3 regions of the Virgibacillus sp. Bac330 genome follow, and region 3 is predicted to be linked to each of the others. Evidence: a T-box and tRNA genes for the amino acid it is inferred to sense, from the RefSeq annotation. Region 3 holds a T-box; the other regions hold tRNA genes.

Region 1 (4,155 bases), 1.6 Mb from region 3:
TAACATTTTCGATCATGTTATTAGCTGTATCGAGCGGAAGCGGTTCTGGTGAAGAAAGAACATGAAAAGCTTCTTCCGTAAACGCCTCCACGTTTTTTAGCAATTCTCTTCGCTTTGTAACTGTTTGCTTATAGAAACCAGGAATTCTGGAAGTCTGCATCGCCGCTCATCCTTTTATAATAATATACACAACATCATATCTTAATTTTAATGTGGGCAGGTTAAGAAAACTTGCTTACTACTAAGCAATGATTAACGTAAACACTTCATTCTCCTAATCATGTAAAAGAAGAAAAAAGGAAATATATGCTTAAGTTTGTAACAGCCATCCTGTACATAAATTCAAACAAACGTTTGAAGAAATTACAATTTTAATTCTCCAATCCTTTTAATTAGAATTGGTTATTACGTCAGCCGCTAAATAAGCTATTAGCATGCCCTCAAATATTTTACCATCTTTATGTCCTCTCGCCAATCATGCCCTACGCATAATAAATAGTATTTCTATTATATAAAATTTCAATTATCCACTAAAAAGGATGGACAATGAAGCATGTATATACCCTTGTCCAGAGCGTCTCTATTTTCTAGGACGACCAACATTTATATATGCTTTTAACAGCTCATTGTTATGAAGAATAACGTACATAGAGCCTAAAATATATGAACACGTTTTTATAGATATACATTTCTATAAAAAGTATATCATGATTTTGTACATTATATTATAAATTTGATTAGTTGTAGTGTAAACAAACACATAATACCACAGTATTGTTATGAATTTAAAGTAAAACTAACCGTTGTATAATAGCAACTATGAACAACAGCATATAAAGAACAAAGGCTCGGGGCGCCCGTGGCAACGTAGCGACTGGAACGAATCAACGAACGTTTTAGGAATCATGCTCCTGCAACAGGAGTATGCCGGCGCCCTCCAGCAAGCACATCTTTAGTCGGCCTTCCTATTTATTACAAAACGATGATGACTTATCGTAAGGCGATTCATGAAGTCGCCTAGTTGCTGGGCGATGGAGCTGAGCGGGGCTCATTCGGTTATTTGGTTACGCCATAGCATCAAATTTTATACTTTCTTACCTTTAAATATAACAACGCCTTATTACTAGCTATGCTTTTGCCCATCGATTCTATGCATTTTTAATTATTTTGCTGATACTTATCCAAAATGGCTTGCCTAGATGCTGAAAATTCTCTATGTTGTAACAGAGTTATGTATAAGGAATAACAAAAACGTTTTACATTCCATTCAATACGGTATCTTTCATGAGGGAGATGGAGTTCTACTTCTAAATCTGCAATCCAATTGCGTAATTCTATATCTTCCATACCTTTTTTAATTAAAGCTTCCATAACTTGAATAAGACGTTCGTCTTCTTCATCAATATAAGGATACTCAACCAAAACACATTTCCTTATTGCGTGAAGACATGCTTTCGTTTGGCTCGCATCAAATTCAGGATGTAATACACAAGTAGCCAGCAGATCACTACCATGCGCAATGCTATGTGCCCACCCCTTTTCTTCAACATAACCACGATAGTCCTGTTCTAATAACAAGTATTCTATACCTACATGAATGGCGTACAATACGAGCTCACTAGATAAGTTTCTAGTTGTTGCATCCTTATATAAAATTGTAGCTATTACAAGCGCTGAGAATGAGCGCGTAAACACGCTATCTCCTATCGTTTTATCTTCTATATTAAAAAACAGATACTGTTCACTCATGCACTTTTGTAAAATATATATTGTTTGCTCTTTCGTTACGTAATCTTTCAATATCAGTTTAACGAAACTATTGTAAATAAGATCGTCTCGTATTTCAGGATCAGTATGTCCGATGTTTTCAAGCATTTCTTCTAGTAAAGAATCTAATTGATCATCTGAGAAATGATACGTATCTATATCCAAAAAATCCTGCATTCTATGAAGGTATGTACCCACTCTCTCACCACGCATATACAATATTTGCTGTTATTTTTCCCATCCCTAATTTAAATTGTTGACATAGCTATAGATAATAATAGAGGGGTTTTTTATATTAAAAAAAACAAGGTCACTAACATGTCGCAACCTTGTTTGTAATTATGTAGAAATATGTTGATTTAAAATATTGGTGAGCCATGGAGGATTCGAACCTCCGACCCTCTGATTAAAAGTCAGATGCTCTACCAACTGAGCTAATGGCTCCTATTCAATGCATTCCAATTATAATGTCCATTCTAGCCAATTGCTCTATTATATATAGGTTAGAAAAGTCCCTTAAAATAAAAAATGGCTGGGCCACCAGGATTCGAACCTGGGGTACACGGGATCAAAACCCGATGCCTTACCGCTTGGCTATGGCCCAACAATTTTAAATGGTGGAGGGGGAGAGATTCGAACTCCCGAACCCTGAGGGAGCGGATTTACAGTCCGCCGCGTTTAGCCACTTCGCTACCCCTCCAGTAGTATGAACACATACAATAATCTTTATTCATTTTTTTAAAAGTGGTGCCGGCCAGAGGACTTGAACCCCCAACCTACTGATTACAAGTCAGTTGCTCTACCAATTGAGCTAGGCCGGCAATGGTGGAGGATGCAGGGCTCGAACCTGCGACCCCTTGCTTGTAAGGCAAGTGCTCTCCCAGCTGAGCTAATCCTCCATGGTGACCCGTACGGGATTCGAACCCGTGTTACCGCCGTGAAAGGGCGGTGTCTTAACCGCTTGACCAACGGGCCAGGATGTTTTCATCTTCCAGTTCCCTTTTCGAAACTGACGAATTTTATTATACCTAGTTCTATATCATTTGTAAAGGGAAAATGTAATTTTTTTTAATTTCTTTTTTAAACCTTGTCAAATCAGCTTTTATCTTGTCAAAATAACGCGCATAGCTAACGGTTTCTTTCAAAATGAAAATTAGGATATAATAAAAACATTAAAGTACATGTAATGAAGCATTTAAGTGCCATGTACTATTTTCTTTGTGAAAATAGTTCCTTATGATAAACTTGAGGCACTTTCATGCTCGATTAAAAAGGATATTGGAGGTACGTTAATGAGTAACTTAGTAGAAGGTAAAAATATTGTCATCATGGGCGTTGCCAGCGAACGAAGTATCGCTTGGGGTGTAACGACTTCATTACATAAAGCCGGTGCAAATTTAATTTTCACATACCGTCAAGATAGATCTTACGGTAAGCTAACAAAATTGCTCGACAAACATAACATTGAAGCTAAAGGTATTGTCGAATGTGATGTTGCAAGTGATGAAAGTATTACAAATGCATTTGCTTCTATTAAAGACAAGGTAGGAGTCATTCACGGTGTTGTGCACTCTGTAGCTTTTGCCAATCGTGATGAGTTAAAGGGAGAATACGCAAATACGTCCAGAGAAGGATTTCTATTAGCACATGAAATTAGCGCTTTTTCATTAGTTGCTGTTACAAAAGCTGCTAAAGAGCTTATGACAGAAGGTGGTAGCATCGTCACACAAACCTATCTCGGTGCAGAAAAAGTCATTCAAAATTACAATATTATGGGCGTTGCCAAAGCTTCCCTTGAAGCAAGCGTCCGTTATCTTGCTGAAGACATGGGGAAATATGATATTCGTGTCAACGCAGTTTCTGCTGGTCCTATCCGCACATTATCCGCGAAAGGGGTTTCCGGATTTAATGAAAAACTAGGGCTTATTGAAGAAAAGGCACCTTTACGAAGAAATGTAGACCAAGATCAAGTGGGCGACGCAACATTATTTTTTATGAGCGAGCTATCACGCGGCGTAACTGGAGAAGTCCTCCATGTAGATTCTGGATATCATATTATTGGTGGCTAATAGAAAATCAAAAATATGAAAAGAGCGGAGTTTTCTTCCCCGCTTCTTTTCATATCCTATCCACTCTATTCCATCTACTTAGAAAAATAACGTACATAGTTTGAATTTCCGGTAATATATAACCCAGACTTTAACTTATACATTTTAGATCCATTTACATATAATGCATCATTTACCGTAAATACCTCTCCTTGGTGCACTATTTCGTATTTTGCGTCCCAGTCAGGAACATCATACACCCATAAACTTGCAGTAATTACTTCTACAAAACTTGCACTTCCTGAAGGAGATCCACTAATGACTAGTACTTGTCCAGGAT
Region 2 (4,155 bases), 1.7 Mb from region 3:
GACCGGCGAGTTACGATCGTATGCAAGGTTAAGTGGAAAACACGGAGCCGTAGCGAAAGCGAGTCTGAATAGGGCGAATATAGTATGCGGTCGTAGACCCGAAACCGTGTGATCTACCCATGTCCAGGGTGAAGGTCAGGTAACACTGACTGGAGGCCCGAACCCACGTATGTTGAAAAATGCGGGGATGAGGTGTGGGTAGGGGTGAAATGCCAATCGAACACGGAGATAGCTGGTTCTCTCCGAAATAGCTTTAGGGCTAGCCTCAAGGAAAGAGTACTGGAGGTAGAGCACTGATTGAACTAGGGGCCCTCATCGGGTTACCGAATTCAGTCAAACTCCGAATGCCAGCTACTTATCCTTGGGAGTCAGACTATGGGTGATAAGGTTCATAGTCGAAAGGGAAACAGCCCAGACCGCCAGCTAAGGTCCCAAAGTATACGTTAAGTGGAAAAGGATGTGGAGTTGCCCAGACAACCAGGATGTTGGCTTAGAAGCAGCCACCATTTAAAGAGTGCGTAATAGCTCACTGGTCGAGTGACTCTGCGCCGAAAATGTACCGGGGCTAAACGTATCACCGAAGCTGCGGATTGTTCTTACGAACAATGGTAGGAGAGCGTTCTAAGTGCTGTGAAGTCAGATCGTGAGGACTGGTGGAGCGCTTAGAAGTGAGAATGCCGGTATGAGTAGCGAAAAAAGAGTGAGAATCTCTTTCACCGAATGCCTAAGGTTTCCTGAGGAAGGCTCGTCCTCTCAGGGTTAGTCGGGACCTAAGCCGAGGCCGAAAGGCGTAGGCGATGGACAACAGGTAGATATTCCTGTACCACCTCATGAACGTTTGAACGATGGGGGGACGCAGTAGGATAAGGAATGCGCACCGATGGACGTGTGCGCCCAAGCAGTGAGAAAGTCGGATAGGCAAATCCGTTCGACAATTTCAAGCTGTGATGGGGAGGGAAATAGAGTACCGAAGTTCCGGATTTCACACTGCCAAGAAAAGCCTCTAGTGAGTTCATAGGTGCCCGTACCGCAAACCGACACAGGTAGGCGAGGAGAGAATCCTAAGGTGAGCGGGAGAACTCTCGTTAAGGAACTCGGCAAAATGACCCCGTAACTTCGGGAGAAGGGGTGCTCCTTTAAGGAGGAGCCGCAGTGAATAGGCCCAAGCGACTGTTTAGCAAAAACACAGGTCTCTGCGAAGCCGAAAGGCGAAGTATAGGGGCTGACACCTGCCCGGTGCTGGAAGGTTAAGGGGAAGCGTTAGCACTTCGGTGCGAAGCGTAGAACCGAAGCCCCAGTAAACGGCGGCCGTAACTATAACGGTCCTAAGGTAGCGAAATTCCTTGTCGGGTAAGTTCCGACCCGCACGAAAGGTGCAACGACTTGGGCACTGTCTCAACGAGAGACCCGGTGAAATTATACTATGCGTGAAGATGCGCATTACCCGCGACAGGACGGAAAGACCCCGTGGAGCTTTACTGTAGCCTGATATTGAATGTTGGTACAGCTTGTACAGGATAGGTGGGAGCCATCGAAGCGTGAGCGCTAGCTTACGTGGAGGCAACCGTGGGATACCACCCTGGCTGTACGAACCTTCTAACCCAGGGCCGTAATCCGGTCCGGAGACAGTGTCAGGCGGGCAGTTTGACTGGGGCGGTCGCCTCCCAAAAGGTAACGGAGGCGCCCAAAGGTTCCCTCAGAATGGTTGGAAATCATTCGCAGAGTGTAAAGGCAGAAGGGAGCTTGACTGCGAGACCTACAAGTCGAGCAGGGACGAAAGTCGGGCTTAGTGATCCGGTGGTTCCGCATGGAAGGGCCATCGCTCAACGGATAAAAGCTACCCCGGGGATAACAGGCTTATCTCCCCCAAGAGTTCACATCGACGGGGAGGTTTGGCACCTCGATGTCGGCTCATCGCATCCTGGGGCTGTAGTCGGTCCCAAGGGTTGGGCTGTTCGCCCATTAAAGCGGTACGCGAGCTGGGTTCAGAACGTCGTGAGACAGTTCGGTCCCTATCCGTCGTGGGCGCAGGAGGTTTGAGAGGAGCTGTCCTTAGTACGAGAGGACCGGGATGGACACACCGCTGGTGTACCAGTTGTTCCGCCAGGAGCATAGCTGGGTAGCTACGTGTGGCAGGGATAAGTGCTGAAAGCATCTAAGCATGAAGCCCCCCTCAAGATGAGACTTCCCATCACTATAAGTGAGTAAGATCCCTCAGAGATGATGAGGTTGATAGGTTCGAGGTGGAAGCGTGGTGACACGTGGAGCTGACGAATACTAATAGATCGAGGACTTAACTAACCTTTTTGGTAGATGTACGTTGAATGATCTCTTATTTAGTTTTCAAGGTAACAAGGAAAAAATGACTTTTTTCAACAAAGATCTTGATTTTTTCACAAAAACGATTATAATAAGATTTGTGCCTCTTTGAAGCACAACATAACAGATAGCAACTTTGCCTGGTAGTAATGGCGGAGAGGTCACACCTGTTCCCATGCCGAACACAGTAGTTAAGCTCTCCAGCGCCGATGGTAGTTGGGACTTTGTCCCTGCAAGAGTAGGACGCCGCCAGGCGATATACATTTTTAATTCAGTATATACCGACCAGTATTATAGTATTTGGAGGATTAGCTCAGCTGGGAGAGCACTTGCCTTACAAGCAAGGGGTCGCAGGTTCGAGCCCTGCATCCTCCACCATTGCCGGCCTAGCTCAATTGGTAGAGCAACTGACTTGTAATCAGTAGGTTGGGGGTTCAAGTCCTCTGGCCGGCACCATCTAGACTAGAGATGATATTTTAAATTATTAAATTATACGAGCCATTAGCTCAGTCGGTAGAGCATCTGACTTTTAATCAGAGGGTCGGAGGTTCGAATCCTCCATGGCTCACCATTACACATTTAAATATTGCGGGTGTGGCGGAATTGGCAGACGCGCTAGACTTAGGATCTAGTGTCTTCGGACGTGGGGGTTCGACTCCCTCCACCCGCACCACAAAAAGTTCAAAGTTTGGTATTTATGCGGAAGTAGTTCAGTGGTAGAACACCACCTTGCCAAGGTGGGGGTCGCGGGTTCGAATCCCGTCTTCCGCTCCAAAGCCAAGCCGGGGTGGCGGAATTGGCAGACGCACAGGACTTAAAATCCTGCGGTAGGTTTCTACCGTGCCGGTTCGAGTCCGGCCCTCGGCACCATAAGCGCCCGTAGCTCAATTGGATAGAGCGTTTGACTACGGATCAAGAGGTTAGGGGTTCGACTCCTCTCGGGCGCGCCATATTACGGGAAGTAGCTCAGCTTGGTAGAGCACATGGTTTGGGACCATGGGGTCGCAGGTTCAAATCCTGTCTTCCCGACCATTTTCTCGGGGCCTTAGCTCAGCTGGGAGAGCGCCTGCCTTGCACGCAGGAGGTCAGCGGTTCGATCCCGCTAGGCTCCACCATAATATATTTGCTCTTTGAAAACTGAACAAAACAACCAGTATGTCAAGGAAAAAACAAACCCTGTTTTTTCTTAAGAAATAAACTGAGAGAAATCTCAGCAGCTAAGAATGATGAAGAACGGTGTTCATCATCACAAACTTTTATGGAGAGTTTGATCTTGGCTCAGGACGAACGCTGGCGGCGTGCCTAATACATGCAAGTCGAGCGCGGGAAGCAAGCAGATCTCCTTCGGGAGTGACGCTTGTGGAACGAGCGGCGGACGGGTGAGTAACACGTGGGCAACCTACCTGTAAGACTGGGATAACTCCGGGAAACCGGGGCTAATACCGGATGAAACAAAGCGTCGCATGACGCAATGTTAAAAGGCGGCATATGCTGTCACTTACAGATGGGCCCGCGGCGCATTAGCTAGTTGGTGAGGTAAAGGCTCACCAAGGCAACGATGCGTAGCCGACCTGAGAGGGTGATCGGCCACACTGGGACTGAGACACGGCCCAGACTCCTACGGGAGGCAGCAGTAGGGAATCTTCCGCAATGGACGAAAGTCTGACGGAGCAACGCCGCGTGAGTGATGAAGGTTTTCGGATCGTAAAACTCTGTTGTTAGGGAAGAACAAGTGCCATTCGAATAGGTTGGCACCTTGACGGTACCTAACCAGAAAGCCCCGGCTAACTACGTGCCAGCAGCCGCGGTAATACGTAGGGGGCAAGCGTTGTCCGG
Region 3 (4,155 bases):
AACCTGTTACGAGAACCCCAGTTGGAAAATATCGCTTGTAATCTTCTGCTTCTACATCCGGCCACCCCATGGTTGAAAAAGGCCATAAAGCAGATGAAAACCAAGTGTCTAATACATCTTCATCTTGTTCCCAATTTTCTATATCGTCGGGAGCTTCCTTGCCGACATAAATTTCTTTTGTTTCTTTATGATGCCAAGCTGGTATGCGGTGCCCCCACCATAGTTGGCGAGAAATACACCAATCACGAATATTTTCCATCCAATTTAAATAAGTTCTTTCAAAACGCTGTGGAACAAAATTAACTTTGTCACTTCCTGCTTGTAGCTCGATTGCAGCATCTGCTAATGGTTTCATTTTTACAAACCATTGCGTAGATAAATATGGCTCTACGACAGCGCCACTTCGTTCGGAGTGACCAACTTGGTGTACATGGTCTTCAATCTTAAACAGTACACCTTGTTCTTTCAAATCATGAACAATTTGTTTTCTGCACACAAATCGGTCCATTCCTTCATAAATACCAGCATTTTCGTTCATCGTTCCATCTTCATGCATAACTAATACTCGTTCTAAATCATGTCTATTCCCAACTTCGAAATCGTTTGGATCGTGAGCAGGCGTAATTTTCACTGCACCAGAACCAAATTCCATATCTACATACTCATCTGCAACAATTGGTATTTCCCGACCGACGATGGGCAAAATAGCTTTTTTGCCAATTAAATGGCTATATCGTTTATCATCAGGGTGAACAGCAATCGCAGTATCACCTAACATCGTCTCTGGACGTGTGGTAGCAATTTCGATTTTCTCATCACTATCTTTTAACGGATAGCGCATATGATAAAATTTGCCCTGCACTTCTTCATAAATCACTTCAATATCGGATAAAGCCGTTTTTGTATCTGGATCCCAGTTTATAATATATTCTCCACGATAAATTAAACCTTGTTCGTATAACTTTACAAATACTTCTCTAACTGCGTCTGACAAACCTTCATCAAGCGTAAACCGTTCACGTGAATAGTCTAAACTAAGCCCTAACTTTTCCCATTGTGAACGAATAAACGCAGCGTACTCTTCCTTCCATTCCCAAGCCTTTTCGAGAAATTTTTCTCTACCTAGCTCATAACGATTCGTATCTTGTTCTTTTAGCTTTTCTTCCACTTTTGCTTGTGTAGCAATCCCAGCATGATCCATACCAGGGAGCCATAATACATCATATCCTTGCATACGTTTCATTCTAGAAATGGTGTCTTGCATTGTCGTATCCCAAGCGTGTCCCAAATGCAATCGTCCTGTAACATTTGGTGGGGGAATAACAATAGAATAGGGTTCTTTCTCCATATCGTTCTTTGCTTTAAAATAGTTTCCTTCTAGCCAAAATTGATAGCGACCTTTTTCTACTTCCTGCGGATTGTATTTAGCAGAAAGTGAAGGTTTTGATTCTTGTTCGTACATAACATGCTCCTCCTTACAATATCTTTTTTAGCAAGCTGTAGTTTCACTTATACGTTTTTGACACTTACTAAAGTGTATAAAAAAACCCTTTTGTCCTATAAAAGGACGAAAAGGGTTTGCTCTCCGTGGTACCACCTTTATTTGTATACTTCTAGTGTAGTAAAGAAACAAAGTATACACACTTCATTTGTTGATAACGGTACATAGACCGGCTTCCTTCTACTTAAAAAAGGCAGCATCTTAGCCTTATTTGTTCAAAGGAGCTGTTCCTGGGCGACATTCCAGCATAATTTTCAAGGAAACTTTCAGCCAATGATTTCCATCTCTACATGATAATTATCCTGTACTCTTCCCATTCTTTACATTTTCATTGTTTACATGCATATTATTAGAATAGCTTTATTTTATATATAATTCCTCTTTACGTCAACTGTTTCCTCACTAAAATGAAATAGCGCATTCTTTTCCCAGCTCTGGAATGTTTACGACAAAAAGCAGCTTAAAGAATGTAGCTCTTCACTGTTATTGTAAGTGTTTGTTATCTCTTAAATAATAACCCGTTACATAGTAAGGTTTGCACCAAAAAGATCAATTTATACATATAGTATAGTAACATAAAAATTTCTGATGTAAAGGAGAGAGTCTCATTGGCAAGATATTACCGTTACCGACTACCACCATGGGCCAGAAATTGTATTATCGTAATTGAAAGATGTACACTGCCTATATTAATTTTTCAATTGATTCGTACTTTATTTTTCCCAACCACCTTTGATGTATTTCTTCTTGGTATTATCGTTGGCATTTTTATAGCTTTTTATTTGGAATGGATTTAATCTGTTTCATCCAAATCATCTAGGTCGTCCAGATCATCTAGATCGATCGTATCAAACGTTTTTTCCACATGTGCAGAAAGGTGCAACCCAAACAGTATACGTCGAAATGTATGCTGTAAATGAATTATTTGTTTCATCATGGATGTGTTTGCTTGTTTATGATTTTTGACACAACTTAGATAAGCTTGTGGGTCTAATAATTGAATGACTAACAAATAAAGTTCTTTCTTGGTCAGTTCGTTCTCATTCATATACTTGTCAAATCCGCGCAGTAGCATATTAGTCGGAGTATCATAATGCTTTGTTTCTTCTTGAAAAAAAGCAACTAAATCAAAAATGGGATAGTCAAACCCTGCATTCTCCCAATTTATAAAATAGAGCTGACCTTGATCAACTAAAGTATGTGAAGTTTTGATGTTCTTATGGCACAAACTATAATACCAAGTCTCTTCCTGTTCTTCCAACAGCTGATCAATTCTTCGTATCGTTTCATTCAGACTATAATTAACATCTTTAAATTGCGTACAAACAAGTAACTCAAACGGGGACATAAAGCGATGTTGTTCGTACTCCTCTACAAATGCAAGTAATTGTTGCTGTAAGGTCAAGCAATGCTGTTTATACTGTTGAAAAGCTTGCTTAAACTGTTGGACTTCAACCAAATGTCGCCGTTTTGTTTTCATGTGAATCAATCCAAAACTTTGAAAGATTTTATCAATCGTGGATTGATCTAATTCTGTTTCTCGGCTTTCTTTCCAAGGTGTCACATAATAAATAAATTCTCCTTTTTTTTCATATAACTTTCCTAGCTTCGTTAAGTAAACTGGTAAAATAGGAAAAAGATATTCTTCATATGCCAATTTATAAACTTGTTCCCACATAACGATTGTTTCTTCCGTTAGCCGGCTATGTTTCAACGCATATTGCTGGTTGTAGTCTTGCACCATGTAGAGCCGCTCTGTTTGTTTTTCTATGTAAAAAGGTCGAATAGAATAAGCATGCAACACTTCTTGTAAGGTATCCATTTTCTTCACCACCCTAGTTTCAAAGCAAACAAAAATTAGGCTCACGCCTTTACACTCTTATTATTTAGTGGGGTTTTCTTTCATAACCTGCTGGTTGTTCAGCAGCCCAAGAATACGATTTTAAAGGGTTTTTACAAAAAAGGGAATAAGGTGGTGTATCTCCCACTTAGACTTGTTCCGCTCACATCTTCCAATCTTGAAGTAGAAGTCTTACAGCACCTTTATCCGCGATAAATTAAAGAATTCAATTATATCTGGCCTTAGAAAAACTTGGCTTGTCGCCAAATCTTATGACGAAAGCCTTTGTTTTTCTTATATTATAAACCAAAAAATCTCATACTTTGCTATAGCGTAAAATAATTATATACCTTTGTTAATGAAAAATGAGATGCCACTACTAGCTTTTAAGGAAGCTGCAGGCAACCTTACCTCTATAATGGAGAGAGAGCATCATTTGTTTTTCTTTTCTGGAATATACAGTAATTGACCTTGCGTAACATCGTAATCATCATCCAATTGATTCTGTTTAATTAATTGTAATGCAGAAACTTGATATCTTTCCGCAATAGAATCGATCGTATCATCTTCCTGTACGATACATAACCTCATGCTAGTATAATTATTTTCAGCTTTATTACTAAAAATATCTGCTAAGTAGCTGACATCCTGGACTTCATCTTGGATGTGTCGATCACCACTCGTCTGATTAATTTCCGGTGAGACAGATAACGCTTCATGGTCATTCTCATCGCCATTTTGCTTCACCTTCATCTCATTAATATTGTTAGGTTCTTCCGTAACTTCAGCTTCTGTAGCTTTTTTCCCTTGGTCA

What was found. The T-box of region 3 lies ahead of D9780_RS06195 (valine--tRNA ligase). A T-box ahead of a tRNA ligase gene usually reads a tRNA of that ligase, here a tRNA-Val.
Region 1: it encodes a tRNA-Val, which carries the amino acid that the T-box ahead of D9780_RS06195 (valine--tRNA ligase) is inferred to sense. The anticodon was not compared.
Region 2: it encodes a tRNA-Val, which carries the amino acid that the T-box ahead of D9780_RS06195 (valine--tRNA ligase) is inferred to sense. The anticodon was not compared.

Annotation. Positions count from the first base shown of each region.
Region 1 covers NZ_CP033048.1:4,240,579-4,244,733, reverse strand. The annotation lists gene D9780_RS19915 (hydroxymethylglutaryl-CoA reductase, degradative) at 1-160, opposite strand, end outside; gene D9780_RS19910 (DUF2785 domain-containing protein) at 1,159-1,932, opposite strand; tRNA gene D9780_RS19905 (tRNA-Lys) at 2,136-2,211, opposite strand; tRNA gene D9780_RS19900 (tRNA-Gln) at 2,297-2,371, opposite strand; tRNA gene D9780_RS19895 (tRNA-Tyr) at 2,383-2,467, opposite strand; tRNA gene D9780_RS19890 (tRNA-Thr) at 2,513-2,588, opposite strand; tRNA gene D9780_RS19885 (tRNA-Val) at 2,591-2,666, opposite strand; tRNA gene D9780_RS19880 (tRNA-Glu) at 2,668-2,742, opposite strand; gene fabI (enoyl-ACP reductase FabI) at 3,060-3,836, shown strand; gene D9780_RS21265 (N-acetylmuramoyl-L-alanine amidase) at 3,911-4,155, opposite strand, start outside.
Region 2 covers NZ_CP033048.1:4,067,863-4,072,017, forward strand. The annotation lists rRNA gene D9780_RS18915 (23S ribosomal RNA) at 1-2,301, shown strand, start outside; rRNA gene rrf (5S ribosomal RNA) at 2,459-2,574, shown strand; tRNA gene D9780_RS18925 (tRNA-Val) at 2,622-2,697, shown strand; tRNA gene D9780_RS18930 (tRNA-Thr) at 2,700-2,775, shown strand; tRNA gene D9780_RS18935 (tRNA-Lys) at 2,815-2,890, shown strand; tRNA gene D9780_RS18940 (tRNA-Leu) at 2,908-2,992, shown strand; tRNA gene D9780_RS18945 (tRNA-Gly) at 3,019-3,093, shown strand; tRNA gene D9780_RS18950 (tRNA-Leu) at 3,101-3,189, shown strand; tRNA gene D9780_RS18955 (tRNA-Arg) at 3,193-3,269, shown strand; tRNA gene D9780_RS18960 (tRNA-Pro) at 3,275-3,351, shown strand; tRNA gene D9780_RS18965 (tRNA-Ala) at 3,359-3,434, shown strand; rRNA gene D9780_RS18970 (16S ribosomal RNA) at 3,575-4,155, shown strand, end outside.
Region 3 covers NZ_CP033048.1:1,353,970-1,358,124, reverse strand. The annotation lists gene D9780_RS06195 (valine--tRNA ligase) at 1-1,462, opposite strand, end outside; T-box leader at 1,561-1,831, opposite strand; gene D9780_RS06190 (hypothetical protein) at 2,110-2,298, shown strand; gene D9780_RS06185 (phosphotransferase) at 2,295-3,323, opposite strand; gene D9780_RS06180 (LysM peptidoglycan-binding domain-containing protein) at 3,774-4,155, opposite strand, start outside.